Regions from separate parts of the Streptomyces sp. NPDC050759 genome, predicted to be linked through region 2. Evidence: riboswitches for the same ligand, from Rfam matches in the RefSeq annotation. Region 2 holds a riboswitch; each other region holds the start of a gene.

Region 1 (4,574 bases), on a different contig from region 2:
GGCCGGGGTCGCCGACGCCCTCGGTGAAGCTGTCCCCCACCGCCACGTACGACCCGATCACTGAGCTGCTGTCATTCTTCGAATCGTCTGCCACAACCGTTCATGATTCACCTTCGAATGTGACCTACGCGACCGTAGGAAGGACTTGACGGGCGGTGACATAAGCCACGCTTAAAGTGTTCGCCAAACGAGGAATAGGTCTTCCCTCAGGAATGTTGACGCTGCGACCGCCACACCCTGAAGTCGGTGATCCGGAAGTGGCTCCAGGTGGTCCGGAACGCGAAGTGCCCCCTCGTGTAAGGCTCCGGGTCGGTGTAGTCGAAGACGAGCCGCCCGTTGTTCCACCAGTGCACCTTGGAGCCGTCGGAGACGATCCGCACCCGGTTCGGCTCGTTCGCGACGAGCAGCGGCTCGGTGTAGTCGTAGATCAGCGGTCGCACACCGGACTCCCCGACGTATCGGCGCAGCCGTGTCGTGGTGTTGTAGTTGGCGCCGTAGCCCGAGTAGTACGTCTTCAGGTAGTCGTACTCCGCGAGCGCCCCGCCCCGCCGGGTGGCGAAGAGGTCGTCGGGAGACCGGACGTCGACCGCGTTCCAGAAGTTGTTCAGGTCGGACACCCGGTCGTTGGCCCCGCCCTCGGAGACGGGCGTGGCGGTGTACTCCAGGACGTACGGTCCTTCGAGCGGCTGCCTGAACCAGATCGTCGCGCCGCCGGGCACGTCGACCTCCAACACCCCGCGCTGCGCGGTGACTGCGCCCCCCTGCTCCAGTTCGACGGCCCAGCGGCCGAGGCCGTGGCGGAAGTCGTCGTGGGCGATGAGGCGACGATGGCGGGGCGAGGCGCTCGCGGTCGCCGCGGGGGCGAAGGCGGCCAGGGCGGCGCCGGCGGCGAGGGCTCCGAAGGCTCTACGCGTGGTCGTCATGGGAGACGGCTCCTTCCGGGGACGGCTGAGAGTGGGGCGCAGAGGGCCACGCACGGTCCAGGTGACTCGGTGGTGCTGTCGGCGGGCACTCCCTCGACGCTGGACACAGTGACCTCCGAAAGCCCTAGAAAGCGCTTGCCCCACTACGGAGTTCACTCTGTCCCCACCCTCCCCCGCCTGTCGACACCCTGAGCGCGCCCGCCACAAGAACGCAATGAAGTGATCATTAAGGCGCAGAGCCGATCAGAGGCGGGCAACACCGAAGGCCGGACCCGGGGATCGGGGTCCGGCCTTCGGTGGCACAGGGGGCGTGGGTCAGCCGACGGCGACGCCCTTCGAGCGGAGGTAGGCGACCGGGTCCACGTCGGAGCCGTAGTCCGGCGTGGTGCGGATCTCGAAGTGCAGGTGCGGGCCGGTGACATTGCCGGTCGCGCCGGAGAGGCCGACCTGCTGACCCTCGGTCACGGTCTGGCCGGCCGAGACGGAGAGCTGGGACAGGTGGGCGTACTGCGCGTAGTAGCCGTCGTTGAGCTTGATGACGACCTGGTTGCCGTAGGCGCCGCCCCAGCCCGCGGAGACGACCGTGCCCGCGGCCACGGCCTTGAGGGAGGTGCCGGTCGGGACGACGAAGTCGACGCCGGTGTGGTAGCCGCTGGACCACATGCTGCCCGCCACGCGGTAACCAGTGCCGATCGTGGCGCCGGTGACCGGCAGGGTGTAACCGCTGGAGCTGATGGTGGCCGAGCTCTGGGTGGCGGCCGTCGAGTTCGAGGACGACTTCGACTCCGCCTTCTCCGTCTTCTTCGCCTTCGAGGAAGACGAGGAAGCGGAGGACTCGGTCTTCGTCGTGCTCGTCCTGGCCTTCTTGCCGATCGAGAGCTTCAGACCTGGGTGGATCAGCGACGGGTCGTCCCCGATGGCCGAACGGTTGTCGGCGTACAGCTTCTTCCAGCCGCCCCTGACGTTCTGCTCATCGGCGATCTTCGAGAGATAGTCGCCGGCGCGCACCGAATAGGTGCGCACCGTCGAGGCCTTCGCGGCATCCTTCTTCGCGGCCGCCTTTTCGGCGGACTTCTGCGTGACCGGAAGCGACTGAACGGCCTTTTCCGAAACGGACTGGGAGGTGGCGGCGTGAGCGCCGGTGGCCCCCATGAGCGGGAGGGCGAGAGCGGCGCCTCCAGTTCCGGCGACGGCTATCGAGCGGGCGAAGCGCTGGGACTTCGGACGGCGGTGCTTACCCTTCGCGGGCATGGTGAATTCCTCTCCGGCGCCTGCGAGGTGAGCTGTCGGGTGCGGGCTGGAGATGCCCGGCCGCGTCGAGACGCGACTTAACCCCAAGCCGTTCCGGAGACCGGAACAGGCGGAACTACCTGTGGGTCCCCCGCTCCTGCCGTGCACGGGTGAGTGAGTGAGCGGAATCCGTTCGGCGGCAGGATTGGGCGTCCGACCGGATCGGTGGCGAACGTAAGCGAACAAGACGCAAAGGGACAAGTGAGAGGTTCCCTGTGCGTGCGTTCCTGTTGATCGCTTGAGAAAATTACCGGTCACCCTGCGTAAATCGGACGCCCGTTACCCAGCCCGAATCCCCTTGTAAAACCTGCGAATTACGTGAACATGACGCGCGACGCACCGTCACGGATATGACGCTCCTCACGTCACGAATTCACAGGAACCCTGATTCCGGAAGGAGTTGGAAGGAAGCTATTAATTCGGACAGAAGCCCTAGATGCGGCGCAGTCGGATAACCGTCGCATCGAGGTCGCCACGCAAACCGGTACGAAGTCCGTGATGCAGCAATACGGCCCCTCGGTGCACTTCGCCCGTTTCAGGGCATTCGTACGACGCTGTCGGGTCGAGTCCGCGCAGCCGCAGCGCCGGGACGGGCTCGCCGTACTGCTGCGCCTGGAGCCAGGCGAGGACGACGGTCTCGTCCCCGAGGACGTACTGCACCGCGCTCAGCCCGCCCCGTGGAGGCCGCAGCCGGTAGAGGTCACCGCGCTGCGCCAAGGGCCGGATCTCCTTGTAGAGAGCCACCCACCGCCCGGCCTCGGCGAGCTCCTCCTCGGTCCACTCCGCGAGGTCCCCGCCGACCCCGAGCACCCCGGCCATCGCGCTCACGAACCGGAACCGCAGCGAGCTCACCCGGTCGTTGAGCTGGGTGTTGGGGCTGTCGGTGACCCAGGCGGCCATCACGCGCGCGGGGTGGATCTGACTGAAGCCGTACTGAATCGCGAGACGGTCGAGCGGGTCGGTGTTGTCCGAGGTCCACACCTGGTCGGTGCGGCTGAGCACCCCGAGGTCGATCCGGCCGCCGCCACCCGAGCAGGACTCGAAGGCGACGCCCGGGTGAGCTTGGCGCAAGCGGTCCAAAAGGGCATAGAAGCCGCGGACATGGTCGACCCACAGACGCTGCGGATAGGGGTCGCCGGGCCAGCCCGCATCCGTGAAGCAGCGGTTGAAGTCCCACTTCACATAGTCGATCGGAGCCGAGGAGAGCAGGGTGTCGAGCTGCCCCCACAGGTACTCCTGGACGTCCTCGCGGGCCAGATTCAGCACGAGCTGATTGCGGAACTCCGTCCGCTTTCGCCCCGCTTGGTACTGCACCCAGTCCGGGTGGGCACGGTACAGCTCGCTGTCCGGGTTGATCATCTCCGGCTCGACCCAGATGCCGAACTGCATGCCGAGCCCGTGCACGTACTCACCGAGCGGCTTGAGGCCGTTCGGGAAGCGGTCGGGGTTGGGCGCCCAGTCGCCGAGCCCGGCCCGGTCACTGGTGCGGGCACCGAACCAGCCGTCGTCGACCACGAACAGCTCGACGCCCATCGCCGCGGCCCGCCGGGCGAGGGTTTCCTGCTGTTCCTCGGAGATGTCGAAGTTCGTGGCCTCCCAGGAGTTGAACAGCACGGGACGGTCCTCGTCCGCGCCCGGGATGACGTACGCCCGCTGGTAGGCGTGCCAGGCACGGCTCGCCCCGCCGAACCCGCTGTCGCTCCAGAGACCGGCGAAGACAGGTGTCGTGAACGACTCCCCGGCCGCCAGCCGGAGCAGACCCGAGTCGTCGTACCCGGCGCCCCCGGTGATCTGAACCCGCGCGTCGGGGAGTTGCGCGACGGCGATCCGCCAGGACCCCGACCAGCCGAGGGCGACACCGTAGACCTCGCCGCGCTCCTCGGTGGCGTCGGTGTCGAGGGCGACCCAGGGCAGGTGCTGGTGCCCGGTGTGACCGCGGCGGCTGCCGATGACCTTCTCGCCGTAGGTGAGGGGGGTCTGCGTGAGCAGGGACTCGGCGGCCCAGCGGCCGTGCAGCTGGGACAGCCGCCAGCCGTCCGCACGGTCGGGCAGGGTCCAGGTGGCGGAGTCGGCGCGCAGCAGCTCGACGGGTGCCGGGTCCTGGTTGGCCAGGGTCACCCAGCGCTCCAGGACGTCGTGGCGCATCCGGTAGTGCAGCGTGACGGTCAGCCCGCGGTCGCGGAACCGCAGCCGCAGCTCGTCGCCCGCGGTGTCGTACGCCTCGAAGCTCCACTCGGTGCCGCGCCGCTCGTCGGTGCGCACGGACAGGGCCGGGCGGGTGAAGCGGGGGCCGCCCTCGACGGGGTACTCCTCGCGTCCGTCGAGCGGGGCCTCGAAGGGCCGGTAGTCGGGCAGCGGGCT
Region 2 (4,574 bases):
GCCTGGACATCGGCTTCCAGAGCCTGGTCCCGCACGCTCAGCCCGAACGGCCCGACGACGGTCACGAGGGGTCTCCTGTCTGCTGGTGTCCCACTGGCGGTTATACGGAATGTCGATAGGTCGCTGCCCTCACTCAAGTCAGCGTATCCGGTCACCTTTGGATCACCGATAGCGCCCGCCCCGTCCATGCCAGGCGGTATCGGATCACGACCAGTATGTTTTTGATCACCTGAAAAGAAGGGATATCTATCGACTTGTAGGGAAGCAGTCGCAACACGCTCGCGCACGGCGGTCCGGGCATGTCGGCGTCCTGATCGCCTGCGGCCACTACGCCACATCCATCCCGACCGGTCGGTCGGCTCCTTCGCGGGCCCGCTGATCCCCGGCAGGCTCGGTGACCGCAAGGGCTGGTTGTCGGCGACGTGTGGCGGGACCTGCGGCTGGGCGACTCGAACAGGTCGACCCGTTCATCCACACCTGGCTCGACCTCCAGACGGGTGACACCTACTGGCGCGACGGCAGCGTCTGCGAGGACTACGGCGCGATCGACGCGGCCGTCCTCGCGGTGGACGGCCGGCACGACCCGGTCCTCAGTCTCGTCGAGCACCTGCCCGTCGGGCGCATACGGGCTCATCGGTGCATGGCCGCACGGGCCGACATGGCCTTCCCCGAACGTGACGACGGTGCCGTACGGCCTCCAGGGCCCTGCTGTCCTTGTCCGCTCTCGCTCCCCGCAGCACACGGGCACGCGTTCCCGCCCGGCCGCCGGAGCCGGCGGGCAGCTTCCTCGAACTGCCGGTACGCGCGCGTGAAGCCTCCTCGGACGTCGCGTTCGAGGAGCCCGAGCCGTGCGAGCCGCTCGGCGTCAGGCCCCCCGGGTACACCTGCGACGGGACGGACTTCCGCACCTCGAGCGAGGTCGTCCGCACCGACGGCGGTGAGGCGGCCCTCCACCGGACAGGGGAGCAGCGGATCCCACGGACAGCCGGTTGACTACGAGTTGGGCATTCTTGACCGTTTTACACCTCTTGCGCTCGGCTGTGACTTGGCCCACGCGGACAGGTGGACGGACGCCGATCCGGAATCTTTCGATCCGCCTTTGCCGACATGCCAGTTGAGGGTTGGCGACCGCAAAGGATCAAGTGCCCCAAATGCCTCCTCTCAAGGTCAATAGGCCTCGCATGTGAATTCGCCACTTGTTCCGGACATGTGCTCTCGCATACGTTCCCGGCCTGTCGGGCGGACGCCGAATCCTGCCACCGCCCGTACACCCACCGAGAAACCAGGGCAGGAGCGGGGGACCCAGGTAAGCCGCCGGACCGGGCGTCTTCGGACATACCGGTACGGCTCGGGGTGAAGTCATGCCTTTCGTAGGCGTGGCCGGGCAACTCCAGCCCGAACCCGACAGCTCACCTCGCAGGCGCCGGAGAGGAACTTCGCCATGTCTGCTGCCGCTCAGCACCGACGTCCCCGTACCAGCCGTCTCGTCCGCAAGCTCGCCGTCGCCGGCACCGGAGCCGCCGTACTCGCGCTCCCCCTCATCGGCGCGACCAGCGCGTCCGCGGCCACCCCACCCCTGCAGACCGCGACCACGCTCGGCTACTCCAACACCCTGGACGGCTGGATCCGCGCCTCCCTCGCCGTCATGGCGGAGCACGGCATTCCCGGCTCCTACGACGGCATCTACCGCAACGTCATCCGCGAGTCCTCCGGCAACCCGTACGCCATCAACCTCTGGGACTCCAACGCGGCCGCCGGCACGCCCTCCAAGGGCCTGCTGCAGGTGATCGACCCGACCTTCAACGCCTACCACGTGGCCAACACCTCGTGGGACCCGTACGACCCGGTCGCGAACATCACCGCGGCCTGCAACTACGCGGCCCAGCGGTACGGGTCCATCGACAACGTCTTCGGCGCCTACTAGGCCCCGGGAAACAGTCTTTCGAGGACGACGGCGATGCCGTCGTCCTCGTTCGACAGGGTCACCTCGTCGGCCACGGCCCTGAGTTCGGGGTGGGCGTTGGCCATCGCGACGCCGTGGGCCGCCCAGTCGAACATGGGGATGTCGTTGGGCATGTCCCCGAAGGCGATCGTCATCTCCGGCCTCAGGCCCAGGTGTTCGGCGGCCAGCGCGAGGCCCGTCGCCTTGGTGATGCCGCATGGCTGGAGTTCGACGGTCCCGGGCCCCGACATGGTGACCGTGGCCAGCGAGCCCACCACCGAGCGCGCCGTCACCGCCAACTCGTCGTCGGACAGATAGGGATGGCGCAGCAGCACCTTGCTGATCGGCTCGCACCACAGGTCGTCGCGCCGGTCGACCCGCACGGCCGGCAGGGTCGGGTGGGGCATCAGATAGCCCGGCTCGATGAGAGTGAGCCCGTCGACACCGTCCTGGTCCACGGCCGCGTACACCTGCCCGACCTCGGCCTCGATCTTCCCGAGCGCGGTCTCGGCCAGCTCCTGGTCCAGGGTCACCGACCACAGCAGACGGTCCGCACCGGCGTCGTACACCTGCGCGCCCTGCCCGCACACCGCGAGCCCCGTGCTGCCCAGGTCGTCGAGCAGCGGCCGCACTCTGGGCGCCGGCCGTCCCGTCACGACGAGATGCCGGGCCCCGCCCGCGGCCACCCGCGCGAGCGCGGCCAACGACCGGTCGGAGAAGGTGTCGTCGGCGCGCAGCAGCGTGCCGTCCAGGTCGGTGGCGATCAGTGCATATGCGGGGGAGGCGGCCATGATCAGAGAATACGGATGGTTGGCCCCTGCGACTCGACGCGAACCGGACGGCTGCTGCTTTCACATCCGTTGACGTGAGTTCCGCTTCCGCTCACGCCGAGTCCCGGACGACGAGTTCCGTCGGGAGGATCACCCCGGCCGTGTCCTCGCCGGCGATCTGGGCGAGGAGCATGCGGACCATCTCGGCGCTGATGCGGTCGAAGGGCTGGCGCATGGTGGTGAGGGCGGGGGCGATGGCGGTGGCCGCGGGTGAGTCGTCGAAGCCGCCGACGGTGATGTCGCCGGGGACCGAACGCCCGGCCTGCTGAAGGACGTTGACGACACCCAGGGCCATGAGGTCGGAGGCGACGAAGACGGCGTCCATGTCGGGAGCCTGGGCCAGCAGGCGACGGGCCGCCCGTTCGCCGCCGCTGCGCCGGAAGTCGCCCTCGACGACGAGCGCCGGGTCGTAGGGCAGGCCCGCCTCGGCCAGCACGTCCCGGTAGCCGGCCAGCCGGTCGGGGCCGCCCGGCATGTCCAGCGGCCCGGTGACCATCCCGACGCGGCGCCGGCCCCCGGTGAGCAGATGGCGGACCATCTCCTGCGCGCCCTCGCGGTCGGCGGCCGCCACGTAACTCACCTTGGAACCGAGCCCTATCGGCTTGCCGCAGACCACCAACGGGATCCCCGCGTCGTGGAGTTCGGCGGCGACGGGGTCGCCGCTGTGGTTGGAGAGCAGCAGCACGCCGTCGACGTGACCCGACGTGATGTACCGGGTCAGCCGGCGCCGGTCGTCGTCGCTCTCGGCCAGCATCAGCAGCAGCGGGATGTCGTGCTGGGCGAGCCGCTCGGTGCAACCTCGCAGCAGGACGTTGAAGTTGGGGTCCTCGAAGAACTTCTCCTGGGGTTCCGTCAGCAGGAACGCCACCGAGTCCGACCGTCCGGTACTGAGGCTGCGCGCATGCCGGTTGACCACGTAACCGGTCTTCCTGATGGCGGCCTCCACAGCCCGCCGGGCAGCGGGCGAGACGTAGTGGCCGCCGTTCAGGAAGCGGGAGACGGTGCCCCGCGAGACGCCCGCCTCCCGGGCCACGTCGTGGATGGTCGGGGGCCTTCGGCGTCCGTTCGCGCTGGTGGTCATGTTCCTCGTTCGTGAAAGGGGGTCCGGGCCTCAGGCCTTGACCGAGCCGCTGAGCAGGTCCAGGGACCAGAACCGCTGGATCACCAGGAAGAGCCCGATCAGCGGGAGGATCGCGAGCAGACAGCCGGTGATGACCAGGGTGTAGAGGGCCGGCTGCGAGGCGCCCTGCGCGAGCAGCGTGTAGAGGCCGAGGGTGATCGGGAACTTCTCGTCGTCGGCCAACATCACGTACGGCAGCAGGAAGTTGTTCCAGATGCCGACGAACTGGAAGAGGAACACCGTGATCAGACCCGGCATCATCATCGGTACGGCGATCCGCGAGAAGATCCTCCACTCGCTCGCGCCGTCCATGCGGGCCGCCTCCATCAGCTCGGCGGGCACCGACGCGGCCGCGTAGATGCGGACCAGGTAGACGCCGTACGGCGAGAGGATCGACGGCAGCAGCATCGACCAGTACGAGTCGGCCATGCCCAGCTTCGACAGCAGCAGGTACTGCGGTACGGCCAGCACGATGGACGGCACCAGGACGCCGGCCAGGATCATCTTGAAGATGGCCTCACGGCCCCGGAAGGCGAACCGGCCGAGCGCGTAGCCGCCGGCGGCGGAGACCGCGGCCGAGAGCAGGGCGCCGAAACCGGCGTAGAAGGCCGAGTTGGCCATCCAGCGCCAGAAGATGCCGTCGCGGTAGTCCGTCAGGTCGCTCAGGTTCTGCAGGAAGCCG
Region 3 (4,574 bases), on a different contig from region 2:
GGACATCGAGCGGGACAAGATCCTGGACGCGCAGGGCGCCCTGGACTACGGCCTCGTGGACGCGATCGTCCCGAGCCGCAAGTCCTCGCGCACCGCGCCGGACGCGAGGTGAGCCGTAGATGGTGCCGGACCTTCCCCCGTTGCCCGCGCTCACGCGCGCCGAGGGCGAGCTGATCGACCGTTATCTCGACGTGGTCGACCTGCTGGGCCGGATCAACCCGGCCCGGCGCGAGGACACCTATGGCGGACTGCGCGCCGCGCAGGCGCTGGTGAGCAGGGCGGCCGAGCTGCGCGACGCGCTCGCGGTGATGCACGGCCGGGGCGAGCGCGAACTGCACGCCGCGACGCTGGCACGAGCGCTTCGGGTGCTGGACGGCGAGCGGCGCACGTCCCGGGTCACCGTGCCGCCCGAACCCGGCAATTGACGCACCGACAGTGTTTCCGGGCGTCCTGCGGTCTGACGGGGCGTCCGGAGGGCCTTTGAAACGGACCAAACGACGTACCACCATTTGCAGGAGGCGCGGCTCCTTTTTCACGCCCCCTCAAGTTGCGCAACGCGCGTAGTGCGGGCGCGGAATGAGGAGTTTCTGTGCTGGTCCGGGGGCCATCGAGGCCCTCGACACCCCTTGGTTCGAAGGGGTGTCCACCCGAACGGGTGAGTGGTGAGTAACAACACAAACCCCCGGTTCCGTTGGGTTTTTGGGACATCCGTGCGCCAAGATCCCTGTCTGACGACAAGCCCCCGCCGCAGCGGCGGGGCGGTCCGGGCGGACGCCGAGTCCTGCCGCCGCCCGGATGACCGGTCGACAGAAGTGGATCGGCAGGAGTGGAGGACCCAGGCACGACGGGTCGCCGGAACGGTCACGCCATGACCGGGCCGAGCAGCCCTTGGGGTGAAGCCGCGTCAGCGGCCGGGCAACTTCGCCAGCCCGAATCCGACAGGTCATCCTTCACAGGCGGCTGACGAAGGGTTGCGCATGACTGCGCTCAATCGTGTCCCGTCGCTGATGGTCCGGGCCGGTACGGCCTCGGCCTTCGCCATCGCCGCCGTGGGCGGCTCCGTCGTGGTCCCGGGCGTCGCAGCCGACGCCGCCGCCGCGACGCCGGCGACGAAGGCACTCAAGGTCGCGGCTTCCAAGAAGGGCTCGCCGTACAAGTACGGCGCCACGGGGCCCCGCCGCTTCGACTGCTCAGGGCTCACGCTGTACTCGTTCAAGAAGGCGGGCAAGAAGCTCCCTCGTACGGCGGCCCAGCAGTACAACAAGACCCGCCACATCGGCTCAGGCAGCCGCAAGGCCGGTGACCTGGTGTTCTTCCACTCGGGTTCGAACGTCTACCACGTCGGCATCTACGCCGGGAAGGGAAAGATCTGGCACGCCCCGAAGACCGGGGACGTGGTGAGGCTGCAGAAGATCTGGACGAAGAGCGTCTGGTACGGCCGGGTCAAGTGACGCCCCCGAGGGGGTGGCGGCGACCTGACCTCCCGCCGCCCCCTCGGGTCTCCCCGCACGCGTGACACGGGCTCAGGTGGTTACCCGTGGCGTCATGGCCGACCACCGCCCGTGCACCGCCCGCAACGAGACCCCGCTGGAGCGCGCCGACCGCAACTTCGGTGAGCTGCTCCAGGAACTGCGCGTCACCCAGACCGGGGTGCAGATCCTCTTCGCCTTCCTGCTGACCCTGGCCTTCACGCAGCGCTTCCCGTCCCTCGACGCCTTCCAGCGCGCCACGTACGTCACCACACTGCTCCTCGCGGTACTCGCGGCGGCCCTGTTCACCGCGCCCGCCGCCCTGCACCGCTCGCTCTTCCAGCGCGGTGCCAAGCCCCGCATCGTGCAGGTCTCCTCCCGGCTCGCCACGGTCGGCATGGGGGTCCTGGTGCTCGCGTTCACCGGGTCGGTGCTGCTCGTGGTGGACGTGACCACGGGCCGGGCCGGCGGAGTGGCCGCGGGCGCGGCGACCCTGCTGGTGTGCCTGGGCCTGTGGGGGCTGCTCCCCCGGCTGGTCCGGCGGGCGGGCCTCACCGAGGAACGCAGGACGGCACAGCCGTCCCCGGCGCCTCCGTCCGCGCAGCGCGAGGTGGTCAGGCCGCGAGCAGCGGCTCGGCCAGGAGCATCACCCCGAGAACCGTCAACGCGCCTCCGGTGACCCCGGCGACGGCCCGGGCGGCCCGCGGCCGGCGCAGCCACCGCCCCAGCCGGTCCACGAGCACGGCCACCGCCGGGAACCACACCACCGCGAGAACGACCACGATCAGCGCGAGCAGCAGCGTCCGGGGCAGCGCCGAGCTCCCCTGGGGCACGAACTGCGGCAGCAGGCTGAGGAAGGTGATGGGGGCCTTGGGATTGAGTGCGTTGGTCACGAAGCCCTGCCGCAGGGGGCGTACCGCCGCGCCGGCCTCGACGACGGTCTCCGTGCGGGTCCGCCGCAGCTCCCGCAGGGTCCGTACACCCAGGTACAACACGTAACCCCCGCCCAGCAGTTGGAGCGCCCGGAACAGTGCGGGCACGGCCGTGAGCACCGCGGCGACCCCGGCCACGGCGAGCGCCGTGTGGACCAGCAGCCCGCCCACGACACCGAGCGCACAGGCGACCCCGGCCCGGCGGGAGACCAGGGCGTTGCGTACGACGACGGTGAAGTCGGCGCCCGGCATGGCGACCATGCCGGCGGCGACCCCGGTGAAGGCGACGATCTGTCCGTTCATGCGGACCAGCCTGCCGCGAGAGAGCCTTCAGCAGGTATGTCGAATAACCTGGGTATCCCTTAAGCACTCCTTTAGGCAGGCCTGCCATGTACGACCCGGTCCGGCTCGCCGCCCTGGTCGCCGTCGCGGAGGCGGGCTCGATCACCCGGGCCGCCGAGCGCCTCGGCTACACCACGCCCGCCCTCTCCCAGCAGCTGGCCAAGCTGGAGCGGGAGGCGGGTACCGCCCTTCTCGTACGGCACCACCGCGGCGCGCGGCTCACCGGTGCGGGCGAGTTGCTGGTGGCGCGGGCCCGGCGGGTGCTGGACGAGCTGGACCGGGCCCGGCACGAACTCGCCCGGCTGACCGGCCTGTCGGGTGGCACGCTCAGGCTGGGCACCTTCCAGACGGCGGGCATTCAGCTGTTGCCGCCCGTGCTGAGCACGTTCCGCAGGGCCTACCCCGACGTGGAGCTGTCGGTCGCCTTCCACGAACCCGCGGACGGGATCACCGCGGTGGCGGCCGGCGAGATCGACCTGGCGCTGACGCACGCCTACGAGCCGGGCGAGCCCCCGTCCCTCCCGGCCACCCTGAGCGCGGAGCCGCTGCTGAGCGAGGAGCTGGTCCTCGTGACGGCGCCCGGGCATGCCCTCGCGGGCGGCTCGACGCGGCTGCCGCTGGCGGAACTCGCCGGTGAGCCGCTGATCAGCATGGCGCCGGATCATCCGGCCCGGCGGGAGGTGGAAGCGGTGCTGGCCAGGACCGGGGTCACGCCGTCCGTGCTGGTCGCGACCCCGGGATACGCCCTGGTGTGCGCGCTGGCCAGCGCGGGGCTCGGAGTCGGGGTGGTGCCGGAGATGGTGGCGCGGACGGCGGCCACTCCGGTGGGCACGCGGCTGCTGGAGGCCGACGCGTTGCGCCGTACGATCTCGGTCGTCCACCGGACCGGCGAGGCGGCACCCGCGGCGGACGCCTTCCGGGCGCTGCTGCGGGGGGCGTTCGGCCGCGCACGGCCGGTATGACCTCTGTTACGGCTCCTGCTGCCCCGCCGCCGTGACCGGCTGCGCCGGTACCGTCCACGGGAGCTCGATGGAGACGGTCTTGCCGCCTTCCCGGGTGGGCCTGACTCTCAGCTTGCCGCCGCACTCGGCGGCGAGCCAGCGGATGATCACCATGCCCCGTCCGTTGTCCTGCTGGACCGCGGCCGGGAGGCGCTTGGGGAAGCGGGGGTGGCTGTCGGTCACCCCGATGCGCAGGTGTTCGTCACGGTCCAGCTCGATGTCCACCGTGAAGGTGGGTGACTGCCCGAAGGTGTGCTGTACGGCGTTGGTGGTGAGTTCGGAGACGATGAGCCGGACGGTCTCGGCGGTGTCCGTGGTGGACGGCAGCCCCCACTCCGCCAGTGTGCTCAGGACATAGGTGCGGGCCGCGGAGACCGAAGCGGGTTCGCTCGGCAGGGTGACGGATGCTTCCAGGTGGTCTGCCATGGCGACGTCGTCCCTTTCCCACGGGACCGAAGCCCGACACGGTGCGGATGGTTCGAGTACGGTCCCGGACTGGTGGTTCTTCGTCAGAGTGCCATCAGCGAGGCCCTGACGAGTGCCGATCCACCAAGATATGCATATATCTGTCGCTCAAAACGGTGAACTCTGCGACGCGAGACCGTATTTGGGCGGCTCGTAAGGAGTAAGGAGTAGCCCATGCAGCACGGTCCCGCGGTGCGCCGCCGGAAACTGGGCGCCGAACTGCGCGCGCTGCGCACGAGTGCGGGCCTCACCAGCGGTGAGGCGGCCCGGCTCGTGGGCTGGCACCAGTCGAAGGTGAGCCGCATCGAGACCGGTGCCAGCGGGGTGAAACCGGCCGATGTGCGGTTACTCCTCGACGCCTACCG

What was found. A riboswitch is a leader RNA that binds a small molecule or an ion and turns the genes downstream of it on or off. The one in region 2 is predicted to bind cyclic di-AMP.
Region 1: linked by a shared signal. The riboswitch ahead of ACIBJB_RS15220 (peptidoglycan DD-metalloendopeptidase family protein) and the one ahead of ACIBJB_RS34105 (transglycosylase SLT domain-containing protein) in region 2 are both predicted to bind cyclic di-AMP.
Region 3: linked by a shared signal. The riboswitch ahead of ACIBJB_RS19980 (C40 family peptidase) and the one ahead of ACIBJB_RS34105 (transglycosylase SLT domain-containing protein) in region 2 are both predicted to bind cyclic di-AMP.

The regions. Positions count from the first base shown of each region.
Region 1 covers NZ_JBITGI010000004.1:368,989-373,562, forward strand. Annotated here, with positions in the region: gene ACIBJB_RS15210 (SGNH/GDSL hydrolase family protein) at 1-61, opposite strand, end outside; gene ACIBJB_RS15215 (DUF6250 domain-containing protein) at 207-923, opposite strand; gene ACIBJB_RS15220 (peptidoglycan DD-metalloendopeptidase family protein) at 1,239-2,174, opposite strand; cyclic di-AMP (ydaO/yuaA leader) riboswitch at 2,179-2,348, opposite strand; gene ACIBJB_RS15225 (alpha-galactosidase) at 2,646-4,574, opposite strand, start outside.
Region 2 covers NZ_JBITGI010000014.1:127,582-132,155, reverse strand. Annotated here, with positions in the region: gene ACIBJB_RS34120 (polyprenyl synthetase family protein) at 1-65, opposite strand, end outside; partial or broken gene ACIBJB_RS34115 (CocE/NonD family hydrolase) at 399-746, shown strand; gene ACIBJB_RS34110 (hypothetical protein) at 715-993, shown strand; cyclic di-AMP (ydaO/yuaA leader) riboswitch at 1,263-1,438, shown strand; gene ACIBJB_RS34105 (transglycosylase SLT domain-containing protein) at 1,442-1,924, shown strand; gene ACIBJB_RS34100 (HAD family hydrolase) at 1,921-2,733, opposite strand; gene ACIBJB_RS34095 (LacI family DNA-binding transcriptional regulator) at 2,825-3,853, opposite strand; gene ACIBJB_RS34090 (carbohydrate ABC transporter permease) at 3,884-4,574, opposite strand, start outside.
Region 3 covers NZ_JBITGI010000006.1:120,973-125,546, reverse strand. Annotated here, with positions in the region: gene ACIBJB_RS19990 (ATP-dependent Clp protease proteolytic subunit) at 1-112, shown strand, start outside; gene ACIBJB_RS19985 (hypothetical protein) at 120-425, shown strand; cyclic di-AMP (ydaO/yuaA leader) riboswitch at 763-974, shown strand; gene ACIBJB_RS19980 (C40 family peptidase) at 978-1,451, shown strand; gene ACIBJB_RS19975 (DUF6328 family protein) at 1,546-2,148, shown strand; gene ACIBJB_RS19970 (LysE family translocator) at 2,084-2,704, opposite strand; gene ACIBJB_RS19965 (LysR family transcriptional regulator) at 2,791-3,705, shown strand; gene ACIBJB_RS19960 (ATP-binding protein) at 3,712-4,170, opposite strand; gene ACIBJB_RS19955 (helix-turn-helix domain-containing protein) at 4,384-4,574, shown strand, end outside.